Regions from separate parts of the Pantoea cypripedii genome, predicted to be linked through region 2. Evidence: predicted binding sites of a transcription regulator. Region 2 holds the regulator's gene; each other region holds the start of a gene.
What was found. The regulator sigma-54, encoded in region 2, starts transcription at its own class of promoters, with help from an activator protein. The targets are predictions, from matches to a motif close to GTTGGCACANNTTTCGCTNT.
Positions count from the first base shown of each region.

Region 1: the regulator sigma-54 is predicted to act here: its motif matches at 2,439-2,458, upstream of HA50_RS18725 (gamma carbonic anhydrase family protein).
Region 3: the regulator sigma-54 is predicted to act here: its motif matches at 2,779-2,798, upstream of HA50_RS04145 (gamma-glutamyltransferase family protein).

Region 1 is NZ_MLJI01000001.1:4,020,975-4,025,949, reverse strand. Features, by position in the region: gene tsaC (L-threonylcarbamoyladenylate synthase type 1 TsaC) at 1-564, shown strand, start outside; gene aroE (shikimate dehydrogenase) at 568-1,386, shown strand; gene HA50_RS18730 (DUF1488 family protein) at 1,383-1,631, shown strand; gene HA50_RS18725 (gamma carbonic anhydrase family protein) at 1,607-2,161, opposite strand; rRNA gene rrf (5S ribosomal RNA) at 2,914-3,029, shown strand; gene HA50_RS18715 (amino acid ABC transporter ATP-binding protein) at 3,237-3,998, opposite strand; gene HA50_RS18710 (amino acid ABC transporter permease) at 4,007-4,975, opposite strand, start outside.
Region 2 is NZ_MLJI01000001.1:539,213-544,187, forward strand. Features, by position in the region: gene mtgA (monofunctional biosynthetic peptidoglycan transglycosylase) at 1-349, shown strand, start outside; gene npr (PTS phosphocarrier protein NPr) at 355-627, opposite strand; gene rapZ (RNase adapter RapZ) at 624-1,478, opposite strand; gene ptsN (PTS IIA-like nitrogen regulatory protein PtsN) at 1,531-2,013, opposite strand; gene hpf (ribosome hibernation promoting factor) at 2,187-2,474, opposite strand; gene rpoN (RNA polymerase factor sigma-54) at 2,496-3,929, opposite strand; gene lptB (LPS export ABC transporter ATP-binding protein) at 3,978-4,703, opposite strand; gene lptA (lipopolysaccharide ABC transporter substrate-binding protein LptA) at 4,709-4,975, opposite strand, start outside.
Region 3 is NZ_MLJI01000001.1:930,701-935,675, reverse strand. Features, by position in the region: gene HA50_RS04165 (amino acid ABC transporter permease) at 1-214, opposite strand, end outside; gene HA50_RS04160 (amino acid ABC transporter permease) at 211-879, opposite strand; gene HA50_RS04155 (transporter substrate-binding domain-containing protein) at 892-1,677, opposite strand; gene hpxU (MurR/RpiR family transcriptional regulator HpxU) at 1,870-2,709, opposite strand; gene HA50_RS04145 (gamma-glutamyltransferase family protein) at 2,832-4,418, shown strand; gene hpxX (oxalurate catabolism protein HpxX) at 4,430-4,615, shown strand; gene HA50_RS04135 (AtzE family amidohydrolase) at 4,612-4,975, shown strand, end outside.

The DNA of each region.
Region 1 (4,975 bases), 3.5 Mb from region 2:
CACTCTTCAGCGGAAAACCTGGAATTCTGTATTAACCAGTTGCAGCAACATGCGGTGATCGCTTATCCCACAGAAGCGGTCTTTGGTCTGGGATGTGACCCGGACAGCGAAAGTGCTGTGATGTCATTACTGGCGCTGAAACAGCGGCCTGTCGAAAAAGGATTGATCCTGATTGCGGCCGACTATGCTCAGCTGGAACCCTACGTTGCCGATCAGGAGCTTTCCGTGGTGCAGCGTGAACGTATGTTTGCCTGCTGGCCGGGGCCGGTCACGTTTGTCGTACCGGCATCCCCACATACGCCACGGTGGCTAACCGGACGTTTTGACTCGCTGGCGATTCGCGTTAGCGATCATCCTGATGTGCAGGCGCTGTGCCAGCGCTTCGGTAAACCGCTGGTTTCAACCAGTGCCAATCTTTCAGGCGAGCCTCCATGTCGCACCGTTGCGGAAGTCGCTCTGCAATTTGGTGCTGAGTTTCCGGTATTAGCGGGTGAAACGGGTGGACGTCTTAATCCTTCTGAAATCCGCGACGTTATCAGCGGCGAACTTATCCGTCAGGGCTAATTTATGGAAAACTTTGCCGTTTTTGGTAACCCGATTGAACATAGTAAGTCACCTTTTATCCATCGTTTATTCGCAGAGCAAACGGGAATTGAACACCACTATGGCCGCGTATGCGCGCCACTGGATGGTTTTCCGCAGGCGATCAGCGAGTTCTTTTCGGCGGGTGGGAAAGGGGCCAATGTGACGTTGCCCTTCAAAGAGCAGGCGTGGGAGTTTGCTGATGAACTCAGCGAGCGTGCTGCGCTCTCTGGGGCGGTCAATACGTTAAAGAAGGATGCGCAGGGGCAGATCCTGGGCGACAACACGGATGGTATCGGCTTACTGAGCGATCTTGAGCGGCTTAAAATGATCCGCCCCGGCGATCGGGTATTGCTGATGGGGGCAGGGGGAGCCGCACGCGGCGTGATTTTGCCACTGCTCTCATTAGGGTGTGCGCTGACAGTGACGAATCGTACAGTTGAAAAGGCGGAGTTGCTTGCGGATATTTTCCAGCATAGTGGGGCCATTCATGCCTGCAGTTTTACTTCTCTGGCCGGCCAGTCGTTTGATCTGATTATCAATGCCACTTCCAGCGGTGTGAAAGGCGATGTGCCGCCACTGCCCGTTTCATTGATTTCTCAACATACGCGCTGTTATGACATGTTTTACCAGCCGGGTCTGACGCCATTCTTGTTTTGGTGCCAGCAACAGGGGGCGCAACAACTCGCCGATGGATTGGGCATGCTGGTGGGGCAGGCAGCGCATGCTTTTCAGTTATGGCATGGTGTGATGCCTGAGATCACGCCCGTCATTGCGCAATTAAAGCAGGCGATGCAGCCGTGAATCAGGCGATTCAGTTTCCTGATCGGGAAGATTGGGATCAAAACCGGCAAGCGGTGTGTTTTCCGGCGATGGTGAATGGCATGGGGCTGATGTGCGCGATCTCTCTTCAGGCATTGTATGACAGATTCGGTGAGGGAGAAGCGATGGCGCTGTTTAGCGCTCATCGCTGGGATCTGGAAGATGAGGCCGAGCAACTTATCCGTAATGATGAAGTTGATCATCAGGGCTGGGTCTGGCTTTCCTGAGCGAGATAATCATTTTTCCAGCCAACATAGTTGTTTGCTGAGTAACGAAGGCCTTCTATCTCGGCTTCATTAAGCGGGCGAATTTGTTTTACCGGGCTGCCTAAATACAGGTAGCCACTTTCCAGACGCTTGCCGGGTGGGACCAGGCTACCTGCACCAATCATCACATCCTCTTCTACTATTACACCATCCAGCAGAATCGACCCCATGCCAACCAGGACGCGATCGCCAATGGTGCAGCCATGCAGCATGGCTTTGTGGCCCACCGTTACGTCTTCGCCAATCACCAGAGGGTAGCCCGCCGGATTGCTGGCTGACTTATGCGTCACATGGAGGACGCTGCCATCCTGGATATTGGTTCGTGCGCCAATCATCACCTGATTCACGTCACCACGTATGGCGACCAGCGGCCAGATACTGACATCGTCTCCTAATACAACATCGCCAACCACAACACTGCTTTTATCGATCATTACGCGATCGCCAGTTTGCGGGTAGCTGCTTTTATAGGGACGTAAGGCTGTGGACATGATCTTTCTCCTTTTGCTCATTTATGCCTAGCCTGAGCGCGATCGGTGCGTCAGACAAGCTAATTATTGAGCGGATCGTTCGTGATCCCAGCAGAAAGGATGAAAACTCACCAGTTGAATCAAAAGATCGAAAAAAGGGGTTGTGCAAAAAAATCGGATCCCTATAATGCGCCTCCACTGACACGGCAAAGCGGCAACGCAGACGGTCAGCGAGGGACGAAGTGATTCATCCCGCCGGAGAAAGTCGCTGAAAAAAAGTGATTGACTCTGAAGGAGGAAAGCGTAATATACGCCACCTCGCGACAGACGGTTAACCCGCTGCTCGCACTGCTCTTTAACAATTTATCAGACAATCTGTGTGGGCACTCGCAGGATTGATATCAAAAGTCTACGGACTTAAAAAATATCAAGTCTCAAGAGTGAACACGTAATTCATTACGAAGTTTAATTCTTTGAGCATCAAACTTAAATTGAAGAGTTTGATCATGGCTCAGATTGAACGCTGGCGGCAGGCCTAACACATGCAAGTCGAACCTAGCTAGCTAGCGCCAGAGGCGTTTTGGTTGAGAGACCAGAGAAGAATTTTCAGCATTGTTTACCGGATAAAGAATTAGCGGAAACGAAAGATTTTACGCTGAGGCAAGGCGGCAAGCGCAGTAAATGAAGGAGCATACATAAGTATGTGACTGAGTTTACAAGAGCGGCCAACGCAGCATCAGTGAAAAATATTCGTTTCTGGCACAAAGAATTTGCCTGGCGGCTGTAGCGCGGTGGTCCCACCTGACCCCATGCCGAACTCAGAAGTGAAACGCCGTAGCGCCGATGGTAGTGTGGGGTCTCCCCATGCGAGAGTAGGGAACTGCCAGGCATCAATCAAGTGAAGAAGCCCTGAACGAAAGTTCAGGGCTTTTTTACGTCTGAAAATCAGAAAAAAGCACGGTGCCGTAGCGGCGCGATTTATCGCGCAGTTTCTATCGTACCAGGCCTGAAACATTCACGATAAATAATGCAGAAACATAAAAAACCCCCTGCCAGGGCAGAGGGTTGATTGCAGTGGATCGGCCTGGGAACTGTCTTAGTGAATAACCTGCGACAGAAAGGCACGGGTACGTTCTGACTTCGGATTGGCAAAGAACTCCTGCGGTGGGGCTTGTTCCACGATCTCACCACGGTCCATAAAGATAACCCGATCAGCGACTGTGCGTGCAAAGCCCATCTCATGGGTTACACACAACATCGTCATACCATCCTCCGCCAGACCAATCATGGTATCGAGCACTTCTTTAACCATCTCAGGGTCAAGAGCTGAAGTCGGCTCATCAAACAGCATGATTTTGGGTTTCATACACAGCGAACGTGCAATTGCCACGCGCTGTTGCTGACCACCGGACAGCTGTCCGGGAAATTTATGCGCATGCTCGGCAATACGGACGCGTTGCAGATAATGCATCGCCAGTTCTTCCGCCTCTTTCTTTGGCATCTTACGCACCCAGATAGGTGCCAGCGTGCAGTTTTGCAACACAGTCAAATGCGGGAAAAGGTTGAAGTGCTGGAACACCATGCCAACTTCAGTTCGCACACGTTCAATATTACGTACATCATCATTCAAATGAATGCCATCAACGACGATTCGCCCCTGCTGATGTTCTTCAAGGTGGTTGATGCAACGGATAGTGGTGGATTTGCCCGAGCCTGATGGTCCGCAAAGAACGATACGTTCACGCGGTTTCACCTGCAGGTTTATGTCCTTTAATACATGGAACTGACCGTACCATTTATTCACATTTTCGAGCGTAATCATCATTTGGTCAGCAGAATTAGTCATAGATTGTGTCATGTAAAACCTCAGTGCGATTTACGCCCGGTGTGAAAGCGCTTCTCCAGATACTGGCTATAGCGCGACATGCTAAAACAGAAAATCCAATAGACGAGGGCAGCAAAAACATAGCCTTCCGTCGACATCCCAAGCCATGTGGGGTCAACGGTGGCCTGCTGCACGCTACTGAAAAGATCGAACAGGCCGATGATGATCACCAGGCTGGTATCTTTAAACAAAGCAATGATGGTGTTAACCAGGCCGGGAATGGTGAGTTTGAGTGCCTGAGGCAAAATCACCAGAATCTGTGTTTTCCAGTAACCCAGCGCCAGCGACTCAGCGGCTTCATACTGTCCCTTTGGCAGAGCCTGTAAGCCACCGCGCACCACTTCCGCGACATAAGCTGACTGGAACAGAATCACACCGACCAGCGCACGCACCAGCTTATCGATGGTCGTCCCTTCAGACATAAACAGCGGCAGCATCACCGATGACATAAACAACACGGTAATCAGCGGTACACCACGCCAGAACTCAATAAAAATCACTGACAGGGTTCGTACCACTGGCATCTTTGAACGGCGTCCCAATGCCAGCAAAATCCCCAATGGCAGGGCACCGGCGATGCCGACCGACGCGATAATCAGCGTCAGCGTCAAACCGCCCCACTGGCGGGTTTCGACACGATCCAGACCCAAATAGCCGCCATACATCAGGAACCAGACGATGATGGGGTAGGCCACTGCCCAGCAGGCGATATAACGGCCACGATGTGGGATCGATTTGATAAACATCGGGATGATGGACAGCAGGCCAATCACCAGTGCCAGATTGATGCGCCAGCGCAGTTCATGTGGATACAGCCCATACATAAACTGGCCAAAGCGCGCATGGATAAACACCCAGCAGGCACCTTCTTTGGTACAGTCGGCGCGGGTTGATCCGATCCAGTTAGCCTGGAAAACCAGCCAGTTAAGCGCAGGTGGGATCACGCTCCA
Region 2 (4,975 bases):
GTTCCTGTGGGATGGACGTAGCTGGGTGCGAAAAGGTCTGGAAGCCGGGCTAACGGTGGGTATTGAAACCGTATGGACCAAGCGCCGGATTCTGACGGTCTATCTGAATATCGCGGAATTGGGCAATGGGGTATTCGGTGTGGAGGAGGCGTCGCAACGTTATTTCCACAAACCCGCCAGCCGTCTGACGATGTCGGAAGCGGCCCTGCTGGCGGCGGTACTGCCGAATCCGATCCGTTTCCGCGCCGATGCGCCTTCAGGCTATATTCGTCAGCGCCAGCAATGGATCATGAGGCAGATGCGCCAGCTGGGTGGGGAAGGTTTCCTGAATCGCTACAAGTTGCACTGAGGCGATTAATCTTCGTCGAAACCCGCTTCAAATAACTCGATCACCGCAGCCAGTGCCTGAGTCTCTTCCGGTCCGCTGGCTTCGATCTCAATATGGCCCCCTTTGGCGGAGTCCAGCATCAGCAGCGCGATGACGCTGCTGGCTTCGGCTTCCGTTCCGGCTTCATTGCGTAGTAGTACTTCAGCGTCGAAACTCTGCACCAGCTCAAACAGTTTCATGGCCGGGCGGGCATGCATCCCCAGCTTGTTACGAATCTCAACGGTCTGCTTCACGGTCATGATTTGCGTTTTTCCAGGGTGCGATGACGGGACTGCACATTTTTACCACGTGAGCGGAAGTAATCGGCCAGCTGTTCAGCAATGTACACCGAACGGTGCTTACCCCCGGTACAACCAATGGCGACGGTGAGATAACTGCGGTTATTGGTTTCCAGCATCGGTAGCCACAACTCAAGGTAGCTGCGCGTCTGGTAGATAAAGTTATGTACTTCGGTATGTCGATCGAGAAACGCCGCCACTGGACGATCGAGGCCGGTCATCGGACGCAGTTTCGGATCCCAGTGCGGGTTAGGCAGAAAACGCACATCAAAGACATAATCGGCATCGATTGGAATGCCATGTTTGAAGCCAAAGGATTCAAACACCATGGTCAGTTCACGTTCGCGTTTACCGAGCAGACGGGTACGCAGCATTTCTGCCAGCTCATGCACTGACATCTCTGAGGTATCGATAATCAGATCGGCGCGTGAGCGCAGCGGCTCCAGCAGATCGCTCTCCTCATCAATGGCGCTCTCCAGTGACAGGTTTTTACTGGAAAGCGGATGCAGGCGGCGGGTATCGCTGTAGCGACGAATCAGCGTGTTGCGATCGGCGTCGAGAAACAAAAGCTGCGGCGCAAAGGACTCTGGCAGATTATTGAGGGCAGTTTCAAAAATCTCCGGCGATTCAGGCATGTTCCGCACGTCAATACTGACGGCGGCCGAGATATTGCGTTCGGTTAACGTATTTGCCAGTTCGGGCAACAGCACCACTGGCAGGTTATCGACACAGTAAAACCCCATGTCCTCAAGCGCACGTAACGCGACTGATTTTCCTGAGCCTGACCGACCGCTAACGATCATCAGCACCATCACATTTCTCCCGTTTTAAACCGGCACCCTGGCCGGTAAAAGTGTCTGTCGCTTAAGGATGGTCGTCCTGCGCTTCTGTGATAATGGCATAGAGTTCTTCATCGCTCTGCGCCGCGCGCAGACGACGACAGACGGTTTTATCTGCCAGGCGTTTTGCCACCAGCGATAGCGTATGCAGATGGGTTTTGCACTGGTCCGCTGGCACCAGCAGCGCAAACAGCAGGTCTACTGGCTGATTGTCGACCGCGTCAAAAGCGATCGGCTGATCGAGGCTGATAAACACACCTACGGCGCGCAGGGTGTCTTCCTCCAGCTTGCCATGCGGAATAGCAATGCCATTGCCAATACCGGTACTGCCCATGCGTTCACGGGTGAGGATTGCTTCGAAAAGCGTCTGGTGAGGCAGATTGAGCTGCTTAGCTGCCAGCTCGCTGATAATTTCCAGCGCACGTTTTTTACTCTGGCAGTGTACGCCGCTGCGGGTGCAGTCCAGCGTGAGGACCGAGCTCAATTCCAGTGTCAGATCGTTGTTCATCATCGTTTCACTTGCGAGTTCACATAGCCGCGAGGATCACCCACTTTAACCCGTTAACGGGGAAAATGCAGGCTCTCCTGTTGGCGCTTGCGCAGATGACAAAACGGGGCGGTCAGCCCGCCCCATTCTGTGCTCTGAGTGCCGAACCGGTCGGCACTCTGCAAGCGTGAAGGTTAGTGTTTTTTCAGTTTGTCTTTATGTTTAGTCAACTGACGGGAAAGCTTGTCGATCAATCCGTCAATGGCCGCGTACATATCTTCCGCTTCCGATGTCGCGTGCAACTCCCCGCCGTTCACATGCAAGGTTGCATCAGCAATCTGCGTTACCTTCTCCACTTTCAGAACAATATAGACCTGATTGATACGATCAAAATAGTGTTCCAGTTTGGCAAATTTGCTATTTACAAATTCGCGCAGCGGTTCGGTAATCTCTACATTCAGTCCGGTAAGGTTTATCTGCATAGGTCTTCCTTCTCAATACATTCAAACCAGCTGTTTACGCTGGTTCGAGGGCGGGATGGACAAAGACTCGCGATACTTAGCAACCGTACGGCGGGCCACCATGATGCCCTGTTCAGATAACATGGAGGTCAGTTTGCTGTCGCTCAAGGGTTTTGCGGGGTTTTCCGCAGAGATCAATTTTTTCACCAGCGCACGTATCGCCGTGGAAGAGGCTTCGCCACCGCCTTCGGTGTTCACATGGCTGGAGAAAAAATATTTCAGTTCAAAGATGCCACGCGGGCTATGTAAATACTTCTGCGTGGTGACGCGCGAAATGGTGGATTCATGCATATCCACGGCTGAGGCGATATCCGCCAGCACCATGGGGCGCATATACTCCTCGCCCTGCTCAAAGAACGCCTGCTGCTGCTCGACAATACAACGTGTCACTTTCAGCAGCGTGTCGTTACGGCTCTCCAGGCTCTTAATCAGCCATCGGGCTTCCTGTAAGTTGCTGCGGATAAACTGGCTATCGCTGTCGTTACGCGCAGCTCCGCCCATCGCAGCATAATGCTGGTTGATTTTCAGACGCGGCACGCTGTCAGCATTCAGTTCAACCGTCCAGCGCGTGCCAGTTTTGCGTACCAGCACATCAGGAATGACATATTCCGGTTCGCTGGTATTCACCGACTGGCCCGGACGCGGATCGAGCGATTGAATCAGCAGCATGGCGTCTTTCAGCACATCTTCTTTCAGACGCGTGACACGCATCAGACTGCGAAAATCATGATTGGCCAGCAGGTCGAGATGTTCGCTAACGATGAGGCGCGCTTCGGCCAGCATCGGTATATCGCTGGCATATTGTGAAAGCTGGACCAGCAAACAATCACGTAAATCGCGTGCACCGACACCGACCGGGTCGAAACGCTGCACGCGTTTCAGTACCGCCTCCACTTCGTCTAGCGTCAGCTCCTCATCGCCAATACTGTCGCAGATATCCTGCAACGTCACGGTGAGGTAGCCGGTATCGTCAATCGCATCCACAATCGAGGTCGCAATGGCACGGTCAGTATCGGTGAAGGGCGTCAGTTCGACCTGCCACATCAGGTAGTCCTGCAATGACTGCGTCGTCTCTCCCTGGTACACCGGCAATTCATCATCCTGATAATCGGTCCCGGTGCCTGAAGGCGTACCGGCGGTGTAGATCTCATCCCAGGTGGCGTCGAGCGGCAACTCTTCCGGCATATCCTTCTGTTCAAGTGCCTCGCGCGTGTCGAGCGCTTCGCTCTCCTGATATTCGCGTGTGTCTACTTCTTCATGGAGATCTGATTGTTCAAGCAATGGATTGCTTTCCAGCGCCAGTTGTAATTCCTGCTGGAGTTCAAGCGTAGAGAGTTGCAGCAAGCGGATTGCTTGCTGCAACTGGGGTGTCATCGCCAGCTGTTGGCTGAGCCTGAGTTGCAAACCTTGCTTCATAATCCGGATTGAATTTCCTAAGCAAACGTCGGAGGTTACGACACCTTATCAGAGTCTGAACTCTTCGCCCAAATAAACACGCTTAACCTGCTCATCTGCAAGTATTTCATCGGGGGTGCCGTGGGCAATCAAATGCCCCTGGCTGACGATGTAAGCGCGTTCACAAACGGCAAGGGTTTCGCGCACGTTGTGGTCGGTGATCAACACGCCTAGTCCGCTATCGCGCAGATGCTCAATGATCTTCTTGATATCAATAACGGAAATGGGGTCGACACCCGCAAATGGTTCATCCAAAAGGATGAATTTAGGGTTGGCGGCCAGCGCACGGGCAATCTCCACGCGGCGGCGTTCACCACCGGAAAGTGCCTGACCCATGCTGTCACGCAGATGCTCAATGTGGAACTCTTCCATTAATTCATTGGCACGGTCCTGGCGCTGTTCTTCGCTAAGATCATCACGAACCTGCAATACCGCCATCAGGTTGTCGTAAACGCTCAGGCGACGGAAAATCGATGCTTCCTGCGGCAGATAACCAATGCCACGGCGCGCGCGCGCATGCAGTGGCAGGAGACTGATGTCTTCATCATCAATGATGATGCGACCGGCATCACGCGGCACAATACCCACCACCATGTAGAAGGTGGTGGTTTTACCGGCCCCGTTGGGACCCAGCAGGCCGACGATTTCGCCGGATTTCACCTGCAGGCTAACGTCTTCTACCACGCGGCGGCCTTTATAGGCTTTCGCCAGGTTTTCAGCGATCAGTGTGGCCATAGAAATTAGTTACTCTTCTTTTGGCTCTGGGATGAACCGTTTTTGTCCTGCAACTGCGACGGCACCAGTACGGTGGTCACGCGTTTGCTCTGGCCCTGACTGAAGGCCTGCATTTTCTGTTCTTTCACCAGATAGGTGATGCGATCACCTTTGATATTGCTATCCAGCTGCTCAATGTAAGCGTTACCGGTCAGCTCAACAAAGTCATTGGCCAGTTCGTAGTGCAGCTTGGCAGCATGGCCTTGTACCGGCTTACCGCTGTCCTGCATTTG
Region 3 (4,975 bases), 390 kb from region 2:
CCAGAAACAGCTGCATCAGTAACGGCGTGCCCTGAAACAATTCGGTGTAACCGCGGATAACCCGCATCAGCCACGGCTTACGCAGCAGGCGTAAAAACAGCAGCGGCAGGGTCACCAGCGTGCCACCAAAGAAGGCCACCAGCGACAGCAAAATCGTCCAGCGCGCCGCCAGCAGCAGGTTGCGCAGGATGTCCCAGTCGGTAAAGGTCGTCATGATGGCAGCGCTCCAAACCATTTACGTCCCACTGCCAGCAGCAGCTGACGCATGGCAATCGACAACGCCAGGTAAATCAACGTGGTCACCAGATAGACTTCAAAACTCAAAAACGTGCGCGACTGAATCAGGTTGGCGGCGAAGGTCAGTTCCTCATAGGAGACCTGCGACACCACGGACGACCCCAGCATCACGATGATGCACTGGCTGACCAGCGCCGGGTAAATGCGTTGCAACGACGGCGGCAACACCACGCGAAAAAATGTCTGGCTGCGGGTCAGGCCGAGTACACGCCCAGCTTCCCATTGCCCTTTCGGCGTCACCTGGATACCGGCGCGGATGATTTCAGTGCTGTAGGCACCGAGGTTAATCAGCATCGCCAGCAGCGCTGCTTCGCCCGCCGTCAGTTTCAGACCAAGATTGGGCAAACCAAAGACGATAAAAAACAGCTGCACTACAAACGGGGTGTTACGAATCAGCTCGACATAAATGCCCCAGATACGGCTCAGCCAGCTGGGTTTGCCGCTGCGCAGTGCCGCACCGAGAATCCCCAGCGCAACACCGCCTACAGTCGCCAGCACCGTCAGCTGGATGGTGACCCACAGCCCCGCCAGCAGCTCCGGCCAGTGCGGCCAGAGCGCAGCAAAGTTAAGTTGCCCAATCATTGGCCGTCCTTCTTATGCGCCGAGGTTGGCCGGCAGTGGCGCTTTCAGCCACTCTTCGGACAACTTGTTCAGGGTGCCATCTTTAATGCCCTGCTCGATCAAGGTGTTCACTTTATCTTTCAGCGCAGGCTCGTCCTTCTTCAGGCCGATAAAGCACGGGGAGTCTTTCAGCATAAACTGCGCAACCGGGGCTTTGGCCGGGTTCTGGCGTGCGATCGCGGCCACGACCAGGTTGCCGGTGGCGATGTACTGCACCTGACCAGAAAGATAAGCAGACAGCGTGGTGTTGTTATCCTCGTAACGTTTCACATCGGCGTCTTTCGGTGCCACATCGCTCAGAACCATATCTTCGACCGCACCACGGGTAACGCCGATGGATTTTCCGCTCAGTGCCGCTGCATCTTTGATTTCTTCGCCTTTCGGACCAAACACGCCCAGGAAGAACGGCGCGTAAGCACGGCTAAAGTCGATCACTTTTTCACGTTCGGCATTTTTCCCCATGCTGGAGATCACCAGATCGACCTTATCGGTTTGCAGATACGGCACGCGGTTAGCACTGGAGACAGGCACCAGCTGCAACTTCAGTTTCATCTCTTTGGCGAGGTACTTCGCCATGTCGATGTCATAGCCCTGCGGCTGTAAATCGGTGCCGACTGAACCAAACGGCGGGAAGTCCTGCGGTACGGCAATGCGGATAACACCGCGTTTCTGGATGTCCTGCAGCTGATCGGCCATCGCGCTACCGACCTGCGCCATCATTAACGCAGCGCCTGCCACTGCCATTAAAACTTTTTTCATTATGCACCCCGGTGAGTTTACGTGAAACAAAAGATTCTTGATGAATCGTTCTGCAACTAATGTGCCAACCGAAACAAAAAGAACACTTCCACGAAAAATCAGGGTTGCAGCTTTATCAGGGTGAAAAAAACCGGCGCAGCGCCGGGACGTTAAAGCGATCAAAAAAGGTGCAAAGCACCAAAACGGTGCCCTTTAACGGTGTTCCAGCTCATCCAGATGCTGGTAAAGGTCGGCGATTTGATGAATACGCTGACGACCTTGCGACAACATTTCATGCAACAGGGCGTTAGCCAGCAGGTTCACCAGGCTCATGGCGGAGGCGTAGCTGTCGAAGGCGGAGACGCTGTCGAGCGGTGCACACAGCTGCCAGCGCGCCAGGGTGATCACCCCCTGCGCCTGCGGTTCACACAGCGCCAGCACCGGGATATTACTTTGTTGCAGCTGCTGCATCAGCGGGCGGAGGATGCGGGGCCGACGGCGAAACGCCATCACCACCACCACATCTTCCGGGGTGATATCCACCAGCTCCTCACCCAGCGTCTGGCCGGGTTGCGGCAGCACATGGACCTGAGGACGCGCCTGCATCAGCTGCTGGCGCAGATGCAGCGCTACCGGATAGGCATTACGCATGCCGACGATAAACAGCCGTTTCGCCTGTGCCAGCGCCTGAATCACCTCGCCAAACTGCTGCGGATCAATGCTGTTGACCCACTGCGTCAGGTTCGCCATCTCCTGCTTGTAATGACGCGACAGCAGCGTGTTGCCCTGCACCGCATCGCGGTTGTCCGTCAGGGGCATACCGCTCTGGCGCAGGGTACGCAGCTCATCACGCATATCTTTGTATTTTTCGTAGCCAAGGCGCTTGAACAGGCGGCTCACCGTCGCTTTTGACACACCACTCAGCCGCGCCAGTTCCGCGCTGTTGTAGCTGATCAGGTCGTCAAAATGGTCAAAGACAAAATCGGCAATGCGCTGCTCCTGCGGCGACAGTTGCGGATAGTGGCTACGGAGGCGTTCATCTAACTGTTTCATCATTCGTCCTGTAACTTTCGTTTCATCACAAGCTAGCATAAATCGATCCACAATGGTTTTCCTGCCAAAACTGGAACAGCTCTTGCTATAACTTCCCCACGTACCCGAAAAATGAGTTCACTATGATACAGAGCAATATGGCGCCATTAGGCATGGCCGTGACCCCGCACCATCTCGCCAGCGAAAGCGCCTTAGCGGTGCTGCGCGAAGGTGGCAACGCCATTGAAGCCATGGTCGCGGCTGCCGCCACTATCGCCGTGGTCTACCCGCATATGAACGGGCTGGGCGGTGACGGCTTCTGGCTGATTGTGCCGCCGGGCGGCGATCCCATCGCTATCGATGCCAGCGGTGCCGCCGGTTCTCTGGCGCACTTCGATTTTTATCACGGCGCAACAAAAATTCCACATCGCGGACCGAAAGCGGCACTGACCGTGGCAGGCACCGTCAGCGGCTGGCAGGAGGCCCTGAACTACTCCGCCGAGCTGGGAGCGACACCGCTGCCGCTGCCACGCCTGCTGCGTGACGCTATCCGCTATGCCGCTGATGGCATTCCCGTCACTGACTCGCAGGCTGCCGCCACCGCCGCTAAACGCCATGAATTGCAGGATCAGCCGGGGTTTGCTGCCACCTTTTTGCCCGATGGCGAAGTGCCTGCGGCAGGCAGCCGTTTCACCCAACCGGCGCTGGCCAATACCCTCAGCCTGCTGTGCGAGCAGGGATTAGACAGTTTTTATCGCGGTGAACTGGCGCATCATCTGGCACGGGAAATGTCGGCACTCGGCATGCCGGTCACCCTCGAAGATCTGCAACGCCAGCAGGCCCGCCGCTGTACGCCATTGCATCTGGCACACAGCGAAGGCGATATCTGGAACATGACGCCACCCACCCAGGGGCTGGTGTCGCTGGCGATTCTGGGCATTACCGACCAGCTCAATATGGCGGATGCCGATGAAACGCAGACCGTGCACCGCATCGTTGAAGCCACCAAGAAAGCCTTTGCCCTGCGCGATCAACATATTACCGATCCGCGCCATATCGACATTGATGTACAAAGCCTGCTGGATGCCGATCATCTCGCTGGCCTGGCCGCGCAGATTGATGATGCCAGTGCCGCTCCATGGGGCACCGGCAAAGGTCCGGGAGATACCGTGTGGATGGGGGTGATGGACAGCAGCGGGCTGGCGGTTTCCTTTATCCAGAGCATTTATCACGAATTCGGCAGCGGCGTGGTGCTGCCGGGCACCGGTATCACCTGGCAGAACCGTGGCGCGGCCTTCAGTTTGCAGCCCGGCCACCTACTGGCACTGGCTCCCGGCAAACAACCGTTCCACACCCTTAACCCGGCGGCGGCACGCCTGAAAGATGGCCGCACCATGGTGTATGGATCGATGGGCGGCGACGGCCAGCCACAGACCCAGGCGGCGATTTTTACCCGCCATGTCATCCAGGGATTGCCACTGCAACAGGCGGTAAGCTCGCCGCGCTGGCTGCTCGGCCGCACCTGGGGCCAATCCTCTGACTCCCTCAAGCTGGAAGCGCGCGTGGCACCGGAAACGGTGCAGCAGCTCCGTGCACTGGGCCATGAAGTGGAGCTGTTACCTGATTTTAGCGAGGTGGTCGGCCATGCGGGTGCCATCGTTCGCCATAATAACGGCATGCTGGAAGGCGCGTTTGATCCGCGCAGCAACGGCAGCGCCGCTGGTTTCTAAGGAGAAAACTGATGAGTGCACAACCGGACTGGGCCGCCTATATCGCCCAGATGGAACAGATTCTGGCGCTGGAGCTGGATGAGGCGCGCCGCGCCGAACTTTTGACCCAATTTAATCGCATTGCCGCGATGGCTGAACCGCTGATGGCTTATCCGCTCGACGATCGTCTGGAAGTGGCGGGAGTGTATAAGCTATGAAACTTTCTGCCCTCTCCATCAGCGCGCTGCAACAGGCACTGAGCAACGGTGAGATTAGTGCGCGTGACATCGCCGAACACACGTTAAGCGCGATTGAACAGCATAACCCGGCACTCAACGCCTGGACCGAAGTCACCGGTCAGCGCATGCTGAAAGAAGCGGATCAGCTGGACGCACAACGCCAGCGCGGGGAAACCTTACCGGCGCTGGCGGGCATTCCCTATGCGGTGAAGAACCTGTTTGACGTCGCCGGTCACAGTACCCTGGCCGGGGCCAGCCTGTTCAGCGAACGTCCGGCAGCGCGCGAAGATGCCTGGGCGGTGAGCAAGCTGCGGCAACAAGGGGCGCTGCTCTCCGGGA